2 regions of the Kitasatospora sp. NPDC001261 genome follow, and region 2 is predicted to be linked to the other one. Evidence: riboswitches for the same ligand, from Rfam matches in the RefSeq annotation. Region 2 holds a riboswitch; the other holds the start of a gene.
What was found. Region 2 has a riboswitch for cobalamin ahead of ACFY4B_RS39200 (ABC transporter substrate-binding protein). Riboswitches for the same ligand answer to the same signal wherever they lie in the genome.

Region 1 (7,126 bases), on a different contig from region 2:
CCCGGCCGGACCTGCTGAACGAGATGCTCCCCTACATGGAGGCCGACCCCCGCCTCGGCATCGTCCAGTCCCCGCAGTTCTTCCGCATCCTGGACTCGCAGAACTGGATCGAGCGCGGCGCCGGCGCCGTCCAGGAGCTGTTCTACCGGACCGTCCAGGTCTCCCGGCAGCGCAGCGACGGCGCCATCTGCGTGGGCAGCTGCGCGGTGTACCGGCGCGCGGCGCTGGAGGAGAACGGCGGCACCACGCTGATCGGCCACTCCGAGGACGTGCACACCGGGTTCGACCTGCGCCGGCTCGGCTGGGACCTCCAGTACATACCCGTCGCGCTGGCCACCGGCGTCTGCCCGGACAACGTCGGCGGCTTCTTCAACCAGCAGTACCGCTGGTGCACCGGCTCGATGAGCCTGCTCGGCAGCAAGAAGTTCTGGCAGACCAAGCTGCGGCCGATCACCCGGGCCTGCTACCTGTCCGGCTTCTTCTACTACATCCACACGGCGCTGTTCACCGTAGTCTCACCGCTCATCCCGATCGTCCTGCTGCTCGCCCGCCCCGACCTGATCCGCTGGGAGAACACCGCGCTGGTGCTGCCCGGCCTGCTCTACGCGACGGTCATCTTCCCGCTCTGGCACCGCAACCCCTACCGGCTGGAGGCCTGGGCCGCCCGCATGATGTACGGCTGGGCGCACGTCTTCGCCATCTGGGACATCGTGCGCCGCAACCGGATGGCCTGGCAGCCGACCGGCTCCAGCGGCGCCAAGCGGAACAGGACCCGGCGGTTCTGGATCGGCGTCATCGCCTGGGGCGGCGGAACCGCCCTGCTCTGGGTGCTGCTGAGCATCTGGCGGATGCTCACCATGGGCCCGCTGAACTTCGCCCTCGTCCTCGCCTCCGGCCTCTTCTACGCCACCATCGTGGGCCGGGTCCTCGTCCAGCCCCGCCCGACGGAAGCAGTGTGATCGCCATGACCGCCCACCCGAGACGGGCCGGCCAGCTCCGTCACCGGCTGGCGCTCCCGCTGCTGGCCGCCGCCGGCCTGCTGCTCACCACCGCGTGCGGCCCCGAGGACCCCGGCTTCGCGATGCAGAAGGACCTCGCCCAGGCCGCCCCGGCCGCCGCCCCGGCTCCCGGCGCCCCCGGGACTCCCGGCGCTCCGGGCGCTCCGGGCGCGACCCCCGCCGCGGGGGGCACCGCACCGGCCGCACCCGCCACGCCCAAGGCCCTGCCGGCCGGCGTCCCGTACGACGTCACGCCGCTGCTCAGGCCGAGCCACAAGTACCTCGGCGCCGCCCTGCCCGACGTCCCCGCCACGATGGACGCGCTGCCCGGCTACCGCGACGCGATCGGCAAGCAGCCCAACGTCCTGGAGTTCTACGCCCACTGGAAGGGCGGCTTCGACACCGCGGGCGCCCGCCGGATCCACGACGCCGGGGCGCTGCCCTTCATGGCCTGGGAGCCGCACGACCGCTCGCTCGCCTCGATCGCGGCCGGCGACACCGACGACTACGTGCGCGGCGTCGCCAAGGCCGTGGCCAAGTTCAACCTGCCGATCGCCGTCAGCATCGCCCACGAGATGAACGGCGACTGGTACCCGTGGGGCCGTCAGGCCGCCACCCCCGAGGACTTCGTGGCCGCCTGGCGCCACGTCCACGACCTCTTCGACCAGGCCGGCGCCACCAACGTGATCTGGGTCTGGAGCCCCAACATCACCGACCCCGCGCCCAACACCCGCCTGGAGCCGTACTACCCCGGCGACACCTACGTCGACTGGGCCGGCATGACCGGCTACTTCACCAAGACCGGGCCCAAGACCTTCGACGCGCTCTACGGCCCGACCATGGCCGAGATCCGCGGCTTCTCCCAGAAGCCCTTCTTCATCAGCGAGACCGCCTCCGAGCAGGGCAAGCGCCAGCACGCGGACATCGACCAGCTGTTCTCCGGGCTGGAGGCGCACGACGACATCGTCGGCTTCGTCTGGTTCAACATCGTCAAGCGGGCGGACTGGCGGGTCGAGGCCGTGCCGGACACCCTCGCCGCGTTCAAGCAGCGCGTGTCCGACCCCCGTTACGGCTTCGACATCCGGAACCCCTGATGAGCACTGAGTCCGAGTTCTCCCCCGTCCCGCACGGCCGCTCCGCCCACGACCCGGCCGCCGAGCCGGACCCGGACGGGCCCGGCGCCGTGGCGGTGGACAGCCCCGACGGGCCCCGCCCCGCCGTGGCGGTCGACAACCCCGACGGCGTCGAGCTGGCCCCGTACACCATCCCGCGGGTCCCCGCGATCGGCTGGGACCCGGGCACCAGCCCCCGGCGCCGGTGGATCGCCCGCGGCCTGCTGGGCGCCGTCCTCACCGTCCAGGCCGCCCTCTCGCTGCGCCTGCTGGCCGCCGCGCACCCCGACGAGGCCGCCGCCATGGTCGCCGGCCGCCAGCAGCTGGCCCACCTGCTGCACGGCACCCCGGTCACCACCGACCTGGTCGACCGGGTGCACGGCTCGCCCTGGCTCTACCCGCCGCTGGCCGGCGCCGCCGCCGACGCCAACGGCATCTGGGGCACCCGGCTGCTCAGCCTCGGCTTCGCACTGCTCACCACGGTCCTGCTGTACTCGCTGACCCGGCGGCTGTTCAACGAGCGGGTCGCCATCTGCGCCATCGCCGGGTACGCCGTCCTCCAGTCCACCGTGGTGGTCGGCTTCTACGCCGCGCCCGAGTCCCTCGCCGTCCTGCTGGTCGCCCTCGCGGCCTGGACCACGGTGTTCACCGCAGGCCGCCATCCGGCCCTGGCCCTGCTCGCCGCCCCGCCCACGGCGCTGGCCTGCGCCACGGCCTACTCCGCGGCCTTCGCCGTCCCCGCCCTGGTGGCCCTCGCCTTCGCCTGCGCCCGGCCGTACCACCGGGTGGGCCCGGCCGCCCTGCGCTCACTGCTGACGGCCCTCGGCACCCTCGTCCTGCTGCTCCCGTACGGCACCCTCGGCAAGGTCGCCGGGTGGTCGCCCTCGCGCGGCAACGCCCCCGGCTCGGCCGGCTCGGTCCTGCTCGGCACGCTCCAGTGGGCCGGCCTGTTCACCGTCCTCGCGGTGGCCGGCACCATCGCCTACACGCGCCGCGAACAGATGCCCGAGCACGACGCGCCGGAGAAGGAGCCCCTCCCCACCACCCGGGGCCGGCGCGCCCTGCTCGGGGCCGTCCTGACCGCCACCGCCCTGCTGGTCCCCGCCGCCCACCTGTGGACCGGCACCTCCGGCGCGCTGTTCCGCCACCTCGGCTACGGCATGCTGCTGGCCGCCCCGCTCGCCGGGGTCGGCCTGACCCGGCTGGTCGGCGCCCACTTCCGCCACCCCCAGCTCGGCATCCTGGTCTGGGTCGCCCTGCTCGCCCTCGGCCTGGAGCAGTCCGCGCTGCGCTACCAGAACGGGCCCGACTCCGGCCGCCTGCTGGCCGTCCTGCGGGTCCACACGGAGCCCCAGGGCCGCTACCTCACCGAGGTCGACGGACTCGCCGAGTACTACCTCGGCGGCGTCTCCAAGCCCGAGCAGTGGGTCTCCGCGCGCGCCGGCACCGACTACCGCGACGGGGCCGGCGTCGAGCACCACGGCGACGACGGCAGCGTCGCCGCGATCCGGGACGGCTGGTTCACCATGGTCGTCCTCGACAGCACCGCGCCGAGGGCCACCGACCGGGCCCTGAGCGAGGCCCTGGGCGCCGCCGGACACTACCGGCTGGTCGCCCAATTCACCTCGCCGACCGGCGATTCGAGCACGTACAAGGTCTATCTGAAGCACTGACCGGCCGCCCGGCCCACGCACATCCGCGACACGACAGGCACAACATATGGTGCCGCCGCAGTCCGGCGGCACAACATGTATGCTCGCTTCTGCTGTCGATGCAGGGGAACCCGGTGCGAATCCGGGACTGCCCCGCAGCGGTGAGCGGGCGGCTCCAGCAGCCGCACCCCGCGAGTCCGAGTACCTGCCGACGGCGTGCGCCACGGCCCTCCCGCAGAGGCCGCGCCGGCACCAGCAGTACCCCTCCGGGCCTCGCGGGCGGGCCGGGGAGTCACCTCGCGCGACGCTTTTTGCGTTCGCGCCGTGCTCCCCTGCCCAGATCGGCCCGGTGGCCCCCCGAGCACCGCCGCCGATCGCCGCCAGGAGAGAGCGCCTTGACCACCGCTGCCTCAGCCACCCTGCCCGCCCAGGGCTCCGGTACCGCCTTCACCGACCCGACGGTCTCCGACCCCGGGGGCGCGCTGCTGCGGCTGCTCACCGACCGCAGCACCGACCTCACCGAGGTCGACCCCGGCCATGTCGCCGCCGCCGCGCTGCGCGGCCGCCACGCCGGCTCGGACTTCGCCGAGCTGCGCGGGCTGGCCGTGGACGCCGCCGCGTCGATGATCGCCGAGGACCCCCAGTACTCGAAGCTGGCCGCCCGCCTGCTCGCGCTGGAGATCGTCGACGAGGCGAACAGCCAGGGCTCGGTGTCCTTCTCCGCCTCGATCACCGTCGGCCACACCGAGGGCCTGATCGGCGACACCACCGCGGACTTCGTCGCCAAGCACGCCGCCGCCCTGGACGCGCTGATCGACACCGCCGGCGACGACCGCTTCGAGTACTTCGGCCTGCGCACCGTGCAGTCCCGCTACCTGCTGCGCCACCCGATCACCCGCAAGGTGATCGAGACCCCGCAGCACTTCCTGCTCCGCGTCGCCTGCGGCCTGGCGGTCGGCGACAGCGAGCAGTCGGTGCGCGAGGTGGCCGAGCTGTACGGCCTGATGAGCCGCCTGGAGTACCTGACCTCCTCGCCGACGCTGTTCAACTCCGGCACCCGGCACCCGCAGATGTCGAGCTGCTACCTGCTCGACTCGCCGCTGGACAACCTGGACTCGATCTACAACCGCTACGCGCAGATCGCCCGCCTGTCCAAGCACGCCGGCGGCATCGGCCTGTCCTACTCGCGCATCCGCTCGCGCGGCAGCCTGATCCGCGGCACCAACGGCAAGTCCAACGGCATCGTGCCGTTCCTGCGCACCCTCGACTCCTCGGTCGCCGCCGTCAACCAGGGCGGCCGCCGCAAGGGCGCGGCCTGCGTCTACCTGGAGACCTGGCACGCCGACATCGAGGAGTTCCTGGAGCTCCGCGACAACACCGGCGAAGAGGCCCGCCGCACCCACAACCTCAACCTGGCGCACTGGATCCCGGACGAGTTCATGCGCCGGGTCAACGCCAACCAGGACTGGTCGCTGTTCTCCCCGGCCGACGTGCCGGAGCTGGTCGACCTGTGGGGCGCCGACTTCGACGAGGCCTACCGCAAGGCCGAGCTGGCCGGCAAGGCCGTCCGCACCATCCCGGCGCAGACCCTGTACGCCCGCATGATGCGCACCCTGGCGCAGACCGGCAACGGCTGGATGACCTTCAAGGACGCCTCCAACCGCGCCGCCAACCAGACCGCCCTGCCGGGCCGCACCGTGCACTCCTCCAACCTGTGCACGGAGATCCTGGAGGTCACGGACGACTCCGAGACCGCCGTCTGCAACCTCGGCTCGGTCAACCTCGGCGCCCACGTGGCCCCCGGTGCCACGGTCGACGACCTGCTCGGCGCCATGGACTGGGAGCGCCTCGACGCCACCGTCCGCACGGCCGTGACGTTCCTCGACCGCGTGGTGGACATCAACTTCTACCCGACCACCGAGGCCGGCACCTCCAACTCCCGCTGGCGGCCGGTCGGCCTCGGCGTGATGGGCCTCCAGGACGTCTTCTTCAAGCTGCGGATCGACTTCGACTCCGCCGAGGCCGCCCGGCTGTCCACGCTGATCGCCGAGCGCATCATGCTCACCGCGTACGAGCGCTCCGCCGACCTGGCCGAGCAGCTCGGCCGCCACGAGGCGTACGGCGAGACCCGCGCCGCCCGCGGCGAGCTGCACATCGACCACTTCCCGACGGCCGCCCCGCAGTGGGCCGACCGCTGGACGGCGCTGCGCGCCCGGATCGCCGAGACCGGCCTGCGCAACTCGCTGCTGCTGGCCATCGCGCCGACCGCGACCATCGCGTCCATCGCCGGCGTGTACGAGTGCATCGAGCCGCAGGTCTCCAACCTGTTCAAGCGCGAGACGCTGTCCGGCGAGTTCCTCCAGGTCAACCCGTACCTGGTGCGCGAGCTCAAGGAGCTCGGCGTCTGGGACCAGCAGACCCGCGACGCCCTGCGCGACGCCAACGGCTCCGTCCAGGACCTGAACTGGCTGCCCGCCGGGGTCCGTTCGCTGTACCGGACGGCCTGGGAGCTGCCGCAGCGCGCGCTGATCGACCTGGCCGCGGCCCGCATGCCGTACCTGGACCAGAGCCAGTCCCTGAACCTGTTCATGGCGGCGCCGACCATCGGCAAGCTCAGCTCGATGTACGCCTACGCGTGGAAGGTGGGTCTGAAGACCACCTACTACCTGCGTTCGCGCCCGGCCACCCGCATCGCCCAGGCCGCGTCCGGCACCGCCCGTGCCGCCGCGCCGGCGCCGGTGCCCGTGAACACCCCCTCCCTCACCCCGGAGCAGGAAGCCGCCATCGCCTGCTCCCTGGAGAACCCCGAGTCCTGCGAGGCCTGCCAGTGACCACCCCCGAAGACCGCAAGATGCTGCTCGACCCCGGCTTCGAGCTGACCCTGCGCCCGATGCGCTACCCGTCGTTCTACGACCGGTACCGGGACGCGATCAAGAACACCTGGACCGTCGAGGAGGTGGACCTGCACTCCGACGTCGCCGACCTGGCGAAGCTCAGCGAGGGCGAGCGCCACCTCATCGGCCGGCTGGTCGCGTTCTTCGCGACGGGCGACTCGATCGTCTCCAACAACGTGGTGCTGAGCCTCTACAAGCACATCAACTCGCCCGAGGCGCGCCTGTACCTCTCGCGGCAGCTGTTCGAAGAGGCCGTGCACGTCCAGTTCTACCTGACGCTGCTGGACACCTACCTGCCCGACCCGGAGGACCGCAACGCGGCCTTCGCCGCGGTGGAGAACATCCCCTCCATCCGCCAGAAGGCGCAGTTCTGCTTCAAGTACATGAACGCGGTCGACCACATCGACTCGCTGCAGACCAAGGAGGACCGCCGCGCGTTCCTCCTGAACCTGATCTGCTTCGCGGCTTGC
Region 2 (7,126 bases):
GCGGTCACCGGCGGGGCGCCACCGGCGGAGCCCGCCCCGCCGGTGCCGCCCGGGCCGCCGTACTCGCCCGACCCGGGGTTCCCCGACGTGCCCTGACCGCCGGTGATCCCGCCGACGCCCGCGGCACCGGACCCGCCCGCGGCACCGGGGTTGCCGGCCAGCGCCATGCCCGTGCCGGAGCAGGAGCTCGCGTCACCGGCCCCTGCCGCGCCGCCACCGCCGCCCGCGCTCGGGCCCACGGGCGCGCCGCCCGCCCCGCCGGCGCCGCCGGAACCGCCGAGCTTGCCGTTCTCGCCGCCCTGCCCGGACCGTCCGCCGGAGCCCGAGCCGCCGGAGCCTCCGTTGCCGCCGGCGCCCGCCTCGACGTAGTCGTCGGGCCCGACGACGGAGGTGACCGTAACGAAGGTGCTGATGCTTCCGCTGCCACCGCTCGCGCCGGTGACGCCGGCCCGGCCGCTGGTGAGGAAGGTCCCGGCCGCGCCGCCACCACCGCCCGATCCGCCGCCGCCACCGGGGTTCCGGCGGCCCGCCGTGGCCACGTAGACCTCGAAGGTCTGTCCCGCGGTGACGCTGGTGGTGCACTCCGCGTAGCCGCCGCTGCCGCCACCCCCGCCGCCTCCGCCGCCGCTGCCTCCGGCGCCCCCGCCACCGCCACCACCCTTGACGGGGTTGCCGACCAGCAGTGCGTACTCGCCGCCGCCGCCTCCACCTCCGCCCCCGCCTCCACCGCCGCCGCCCGCCCCCTCGCCGCCCCGGCCCCAGAGGTGGATGGTCAGCTGGGTGACCCCGTCCGGAACCACGAACCTGGCGGTCGCCGGGAAGCCCTGCTCGCCGTGAGGCGCCGCGACGGGGGCGACGGCCGCGGCCGCCACGGCCGGGCCGCACGGCAGCACGGCGATGGCCGACGCCACGACTCCGGAAAGTCCGTAACGCAAAGGAGTTCTACGACTACGAAGAGCGCACATGCATTCCATCATTCAGACGCACCGCCCCCCTGGCTACGCCGACCGGTTGCTCGGCTCCGGCGCGCGCCCCGCCCGCAGTCCATGGCGCCCCACACGGGGGGCGGGGTTCGACCGGGCGGACCGGTCTCGGGACCACGTGGTGACGGCCCGTCCGGCGGACGCGTCGCGGCGGCCCGGGAACGGAGTGCGCCCCGCTCCCGGGCCGGTGGCCGCGGTCAGCCGTCGTGGTGGTCCGCCCGCTCTCTCCGGTGGCGGGTGAGGCGGTGGGACTCGACCGGTCGTCCGCCGGCGAGGTGCTCGGTGACGATGAGGGCGGCGGTGGCCGGGTCGACGTTCCCGTACCAGACGTCGTCCGGCTGGACGCTGACGACGGGGGCCTGGTTGCAGGGGAACTGGCAGCCGGTCTGGGTGACGAGCACGTCGTCGTCGCCGAGGCCCTGCTCGGTCAGTCCCTGGACCAGGGCGCGCAGTCCCTCCTCCACGCCCTTGGCCGCGCAGCGCGGGCCGCGGCACACCATGACCTGGTGCCGGTGGCCGGGCACCTCCTCCCAGGCCGCGGAGGTGAGGCCGGGCTCCGTGCCGGTGACGGCCTTCGTCGCCGCGGCCACCGTGGCGACCGCGTCCGGCGAGTCGGCGAGGCGGGTGGCGACGAGGAGTTCGGGACGGTGGCCCGCGCGCTCGCGCCACCAGTACGCGGCGATCCGCCGTAGCCAGGACTGGCCCGGGCCGGAAGCCGTGAGGCGGACGCCGACCAGGACCACGGTCCCGGTGCCCGCGTCGGCCAGCCTGGTCAGCTCGGCCGACAGGGACGGGTCCGCCAGCTGCAGGAACGCGATCGAGGCCCGGTGCGACGCCGCCGCCCGGAGGAGTTCGTCACGACGGACGGCCTCCCCGGCCGACATGCCGACCAGGACCACGGCACTGCGGCGGGCGCGGGCATCCAGGGCGGAGGCGTCCGGGGCGGGGGAGGTCATGGCGTCGTCCTTTCGTGGAGCAGTCCGTTCCACCGGATGTGCGGTCTGTCGTGCCGGGGGTGCCGTTCCACGGTGACGTCGACGCCGTAGACCTCCGCGATCGTGCGCGAGGTGAGCACCTCGGAGCCGGGCCCGTGGGCGACCAGCCGGCCGTCGAGCAGGACGGCGACCTCGTCGCAGTAGGCGGCGGCGAGTTCGAGGTCGTGCAGCGCGGCGACCGTGGTGATGCCCAGCCCGCGGACGGTTTCGAGGAAGCCGAGTTGGTGGCGCAGGTCGAGGTGGTTGGTGGGCTCGTCGAGCAGCAGCACGTCGGGCTCCTGTGCCAGCGCCCGCGCGAGCTGGACCCGCTGCCGCTCGCCGCCCGACAGCGTCGGCCAGGAGCGGTCGAGCAGGTGGCCGACGTCGGCCGCGGCGACGGCGTCGGCGACCACGGACCGCTCGTGGGTGTCGGCGGCGGAGTCCGTCGGCACGGGCCAGCGGCCGCGGTGCGGCGTGCGTCCGAGTTCGATGACCTGACGGACCGTCAGCGACAGTCGGGTGTCCGCCTGCTGCTCCATGAAGGCCACCCGTCGTGCCCGCCGGCGGGCCGTGAGCGCGTGGAGGTCCTCGCCGTCCAGGAGGACCCGGCCCGCGCTCGGCCGGGTCAGTCCGGCGACCGCGCGCAGCAGGGTGGTCTTCCCGGCGCCGTTGGGCCCGAGCAGGCCCGTGATCCGGCCGGGGCGGAAGGCGATCGAGACCGCGTCCAGCAGGGTGGCTCCGCCGACGCGGACACCGAGTCCCTCCGCGCGCAGCCCGACAGGGGGCGTCGTCGTCACTGCGCCCTCCCGTCGGCCCGCCCCTGGCGCCACAGCAGCCAGGCGAAGAACGGCGCTCCGAGCCCGGCCGTGACGACGCCGACGGGGATCTCCCGGTCGGGGAGGACCGAGCGCGCCACGACATCGCTGCCCACCAGGAGGGACGCGCCGACCAGCGCCGACACGGGCAGCAGGAGGGCGTGGCGCGGACCGCAGACGAGGCGGACCACGTGCGGGACGACCAGGCCGAGGAACCCGATGACGCCGGTGTTGGCGACCAGGCACGCGGTCACCAGCGCGGCGGTGGCGACGAGGACCCAGCGGGTGCGCTCGACGTGGACGCCGAGGGAGCGGGCGGCGGTCTCGCCGAAGGCGAAGGCGTCCAGGTCGCGGGCCGAGGAGGCCAGGACCGTGACACCCACCAGCGCGACCGCCAGCAGGAAGACGGCCGTGGGCCACCGCACGCCGGCGACCGAGCCCAGGGTCCACTCCATGACACCGCGCGCCGCGTCGCGGTCCCCGAGGACCATCACCACGAACGAGGTGTAGGCCCCGCACATCTGGCCCACCGCGATGCCGGCGAGCACGGTCCGGGCGGTGGGCAGCGACCGGGTGCGCGCGCCGGCCAGGGCCAGGACGACGACGGCGGCGAGCAGGGCGCCGGCGAAGGCCGCCGTCGCCACCGCGCCCGTGCCCACGGCGCCGGACACGCCGACGCCGAGGACGATCACGGTGACCGCGCCGGCGGCGGCTCCGTCCGAGATCCCGAGCAGGAAGGGATCGGCCAGGTCGTTCCCGGTCAGCGTCTGCAGCACCGCGCCGCAGACCGCGAGGCCGGCGCCGGTGGCGGCCGCCCCCAGCACCCGGGGCAGCCGCAGCTGCCAGACGATCTGGTCGTCCAGCAGCGTCACGTGCGGGTCGCCCAGCCCGAGACGGCGCGCCACGACCTCGATCACCGTCCGGACCGACTCGTGCTGCGAGCCCACGGCCAGGCCGAGGAGCAGGGTGCTCAGGAGCAGGGCCGCGGCGACGGCCAGGGCCGCCGTCGCGCGGCCCGGACCAGCGGGCCGCGCGACGGGGTGGGGCGCGGCGGTCATGAAGCCGGGTGCAGTCGGCCCAGCCCGTCGGACACCCGGGCGGCACCGTCGGCGAGCAGCACGCCGGGTGTCGACTCGGAGAACGGCACCGTCACGAAGGCCTTGCGCTGCACGGCGGTGAGCTTGCTCAGGACCGGGTCGTTCTCCAGGTAGTCGATCTTGGACTGGGCGGTGTCCCAGTCGGCGTCCGCGACCACGATGGCGTCCGGGTCCGCCGCGACGACCTTCTCCCAGCTCACGTTCTGCCAACTGCCGGGCAGGTCCCCGAAGACGTTGCGGGCGCCCACGGCGTCGAGCACGAGTTGGGGTCCGCCCTGGCCGGTGCCGACGTACGGCGTCTTGGTGTCCGAGTCGAACCAGAGGACCTTCAGGCCCTTGCCCGCGGCCGTCGCCGTGAACTGCGCCAGCTGCTGCTCCTGCTGCCGCTGGATCGCGGCGGCCCGCTCCGGGACGCCGAAGACCTTGGCGACGTCGTTCAGCTCGCCCCACGCCGCCTGCCAGGTCGTCGGCGGCACCTGGCTCTTGTCCGAGCAGCCGAACGGGGACAGGTACGACGGGACGCCCTGGCCGCGCAGCTCCTCCCGGGTGCCCGCGACCTTGTCGGTGAACGCGCTGGAGTAGGAGGCGTACAGGAAGTCGGGACGGGCCGCGAGGAGGTTCTCCTTCGTCGGGTACTTCTTGGAGAGCACCGGGACGGAGTCGTAGGCGGCCTTCCACTTCTCCGGGACGGAGTCGTCGAGGTAGGCGGTACCGGCCATGCGGGACTGCAGGCCGAGGGCCAGGGCCACCTCGGTGGCACCCTGGTTGAGCGTCACCAGCCGCTCGGGCGGCGCGCCGACCGTCACGGTGGTCCCGCAGTTGTCCACGCTGACCGGCGCGGCGCTCCCGGTCGCCCCGCCGGACGCGGCGGGCGCGGGGGCGCCCGCGCAACCTCCGACCACACCGACGAACAGCAGGGCCGCGACGGCCCGGCCGACACGTGTCGGACCTGTGGGACATACGGGATGTACAGGACGCATGGAGCGCGCGGAGCGCATGGAACGTATGGATCGGACCGGATGCGGGTACGGCTGACCGCTGGGCACGTGTTCTCCAAAACCCTCGTGGAACATGTCGCGCCGTGGCCGGTCTCCTGGCTTCCGCATCAACACGCCGCGACCGACCTTCCCGAGCGGCTCTCCCAGCCCGCCCAGTGGCCCTGACCGCTGGCGAAAGCCGGTCAGCGAGGGCCGCGGAACTCCGCGGTAACAGTGGCGAGGGCCGCACCGGACTCAGACCGGTTTCCCGAACACCACGGCGATGGCACGCTATCAGGCGTGGTCAGGTCGGTGGCGACCGGCCGGTGGGATGATCGTTTGGATCGTTTGCGGGGATGGGGGAGGGAACGGCCACGGGGTCGGCCGGCTCCGGAGGGACGGGGGATCACCCCGGAAGGCGGAAGAAGGAGCGGTAGAGCGGCAGCTGCTCGGCGAGCATGTGGATGCCGGGGTGGGTGGCGAGGCCGAGGGCGGCGGCGGTGCGCAGCAGCGGGGTCTCGGCGGGCGTCATGATGATGTCGGCGACCAGCGCGCCGGGCGCCAGCGGTGCCGGGTCGAAGGGGAGCGGGTCGGCCGGGTCCAGGCCCAGCGGGGTGGCGTTGACCGCGAGGTCGACGTCGGCGGGCGGGCGCGGGGCGGCGGCCACGCGGCCGGGCCAGCGGGTGCCGAGCCGCTCCAGCAGGGCGTCCACCCGGCCCCGGTCGGGATCGGTGACGGTGAGTGCGGCGGCTCCTTCGGCGAGCAGGGCGGCGGCGATGGCGAGCCCCGCGCCCCCGGCGCCGGCCAGCGCCACCCGCAGCCCGGCCGGGTGGTGCCCGGCGGCGGCCAGGCCCCGGACGAACCCGGCGCCGTCGAAGTTGTCGCCGTACCAGCGGCCGTCCGGCTCGCGGCGCAGCGCGTTGGTGCTGCCCAACAGGGCGGCGGCGTCGCTGAGTTCGTCGGCGTGCCCGCACATCGCCAGCTTGTGCGGGACGGTGACCAGCAGCCCGTCCAGGTTGGCGACGGCCTTCAGCCCTCGGACGACCTCGTCCAGCCGGTCCGCCGGGGCGTGCACGGGGACGAGCACGGCGTCCACGCCGCTCGCCGCGAACAGCGGGTTGAGCAGGGCGGGCGCCTTGGCCTGCGCGACCGGGTCGCCGAGCACCGCGAACAGCCGGGTGCGGCCGGAGATCGGCGGACGGGCGGCCGGCGCGTCGGGTGCGTCGGCGGCCGGTGCGTCGGGGATCGGTGCGTCGGCGGCCGGCAGGTCGGGGTGAAGGGACATCTCAGGCCTCCCCGGCGGCGGCGCGCGGCATGGCGTCCAGCGTGCGGGCGACCAGTGACTCGGGGACGTCGCTGACGAGTTCGGCGCCGCGCGGGCCGTCCAGGACGAAGGAGAGCCCGTCGACGGCCTTCTTGTCCAGCCGCATGAGGGCGATCAGCGCCCCGGTGCCGACCTCGGGCGGCAGTGCGGTCGGCAGCCCGTAGTGGGCGACCACCTCGTGGTGCTCGGCGACCCGCTCGGGGCCGATCCGGCCGAGCGCGCCCGCCAGCCGGCCGGCGAAGACCGTGCCGACGCCGACCGCCTCGCCGTGGCGCAGCCGGAAGTCGGTGGCGCGTTCCAGCGCGTGGCCCAGGGTGTGGCCGTAGTTGAGGATGTGCCGCAGCCCGGTGTCGCGCTCGTCGGCGGCCACTACGGCGGCCTTGCGGGCGACGCTCGCGGCGATCTGCTCGGGCAGCGGCAGGTGGCGGAGGTCCCCGGCGCCGATGAAGTGGCAGCGGGCGATCTCCCCGTAGCCGTTGACGCGTTCGCGCGGCGGGAGGGTGTCGAGGTAGTCGGTGTCGCAGAGCACGGCGGACGGCTGCCAGTAAGCGCCCACCAGGTTCTTGCCCTCCGGGAGGTTCACCGCCGTCTTGCCGCCGACGCTCGCGTCGACCTGGGCCAGCAGCGAGGTGGGCAGGTGCACCACGGGCACGCCCCGGTGGTACAGCGCGGCGGCGAGCCCGACCGCGTCGGTGGTGGTGCCGCCGCCGCAGGAGACCACGGCGTCCGCCCGGCCCAGGCCGAACGCGGTGAAGCGGCTGCACAGTTCGGCCACCCAGGCGAGGGACTTGCCCTCCTCGCCGTCCTTCGCCTCCACCACCAGGGTGTCGAGACCGGTGTCGGGCAGCCACTCGGCGGGCCGGGCGCTGACCACCGCGACCCGCCGGGCGCCGATCCCCGCGAGCACCCCGGCCAGCCGGTGGCGGGCGCCGGGGCCGATCAGCACCGGGTAGCCG

Region 1: linked by a shared signal. The riboswitch ahead of ACFY4B_RS42275 (ribonucleoside-diphosphate reductase subunit alpha) and the one ahead of ACFY4B_RS39200 (ABC transporter substrate-binding protein) in region 2 are both predicted to bind cobalamin.

What each region holds. Positions count from the first base shown of each region.
Region 1 covers NZ_JBIAXP010000059.1:3,690-10,815, forward strand. The annotation lists gene ACFY4B_RS42260 (glycosyltransferase family 2 protein) at 1-959, shown strand, start outside; gene ACFY4B_RS42265 (glycoside hydrolase family 26 protein) at 965-2,092, shown strand; gene ACFY4B_RS42270 (glycosyltransferase family 39 protein) at 2,092-3,783, shown strand; cobalamin riboswitch at 3,856-3,990, shown strand; gene ACFY4B_RS42275 (ribonucleoside-diphosphate reductase subunit alpha) at 4,182-6,593, shown strand; gene ACFY4B_RS42280 (ribonucleotide-diphosphate reductase subunit beta) at 6,614-7,126, shown strand, end outside.
Region 2 covers NZ_JBIAXP010000042.1:20,319-27,444, forward strand. The annotation lists gene ACFY4B_RS39180 (hypothetical protein) at 1-911, opposite strand, end outside; gene ACFY4B_RS39185 (ferredoxin) at 1,181-1,939, opposite strand; gene ACFY4B_RS39190 (ABC transporter ATP-binding protein) at 1,936-2,754, opposite strand; gene ACFY4B_RS39195 (FecCD family ABC transporter permease) at 2,751-3,830, opposite strand; gene ACFY4B_RS39200 (ABC transporter substrate-binding protein) at 3,827-4,771, opposite strand; cobalamin riboswitch at 4,935-5,141, opposite strand; gene ACFY4B_RS39205 (shikimate dehydrogenase family protein) at 5,253-6,131, opposite strand; gene ACFY4B_RS39210 (3-dehydroquinate synthase) at 6,133-7,126, opposite strand, start outside.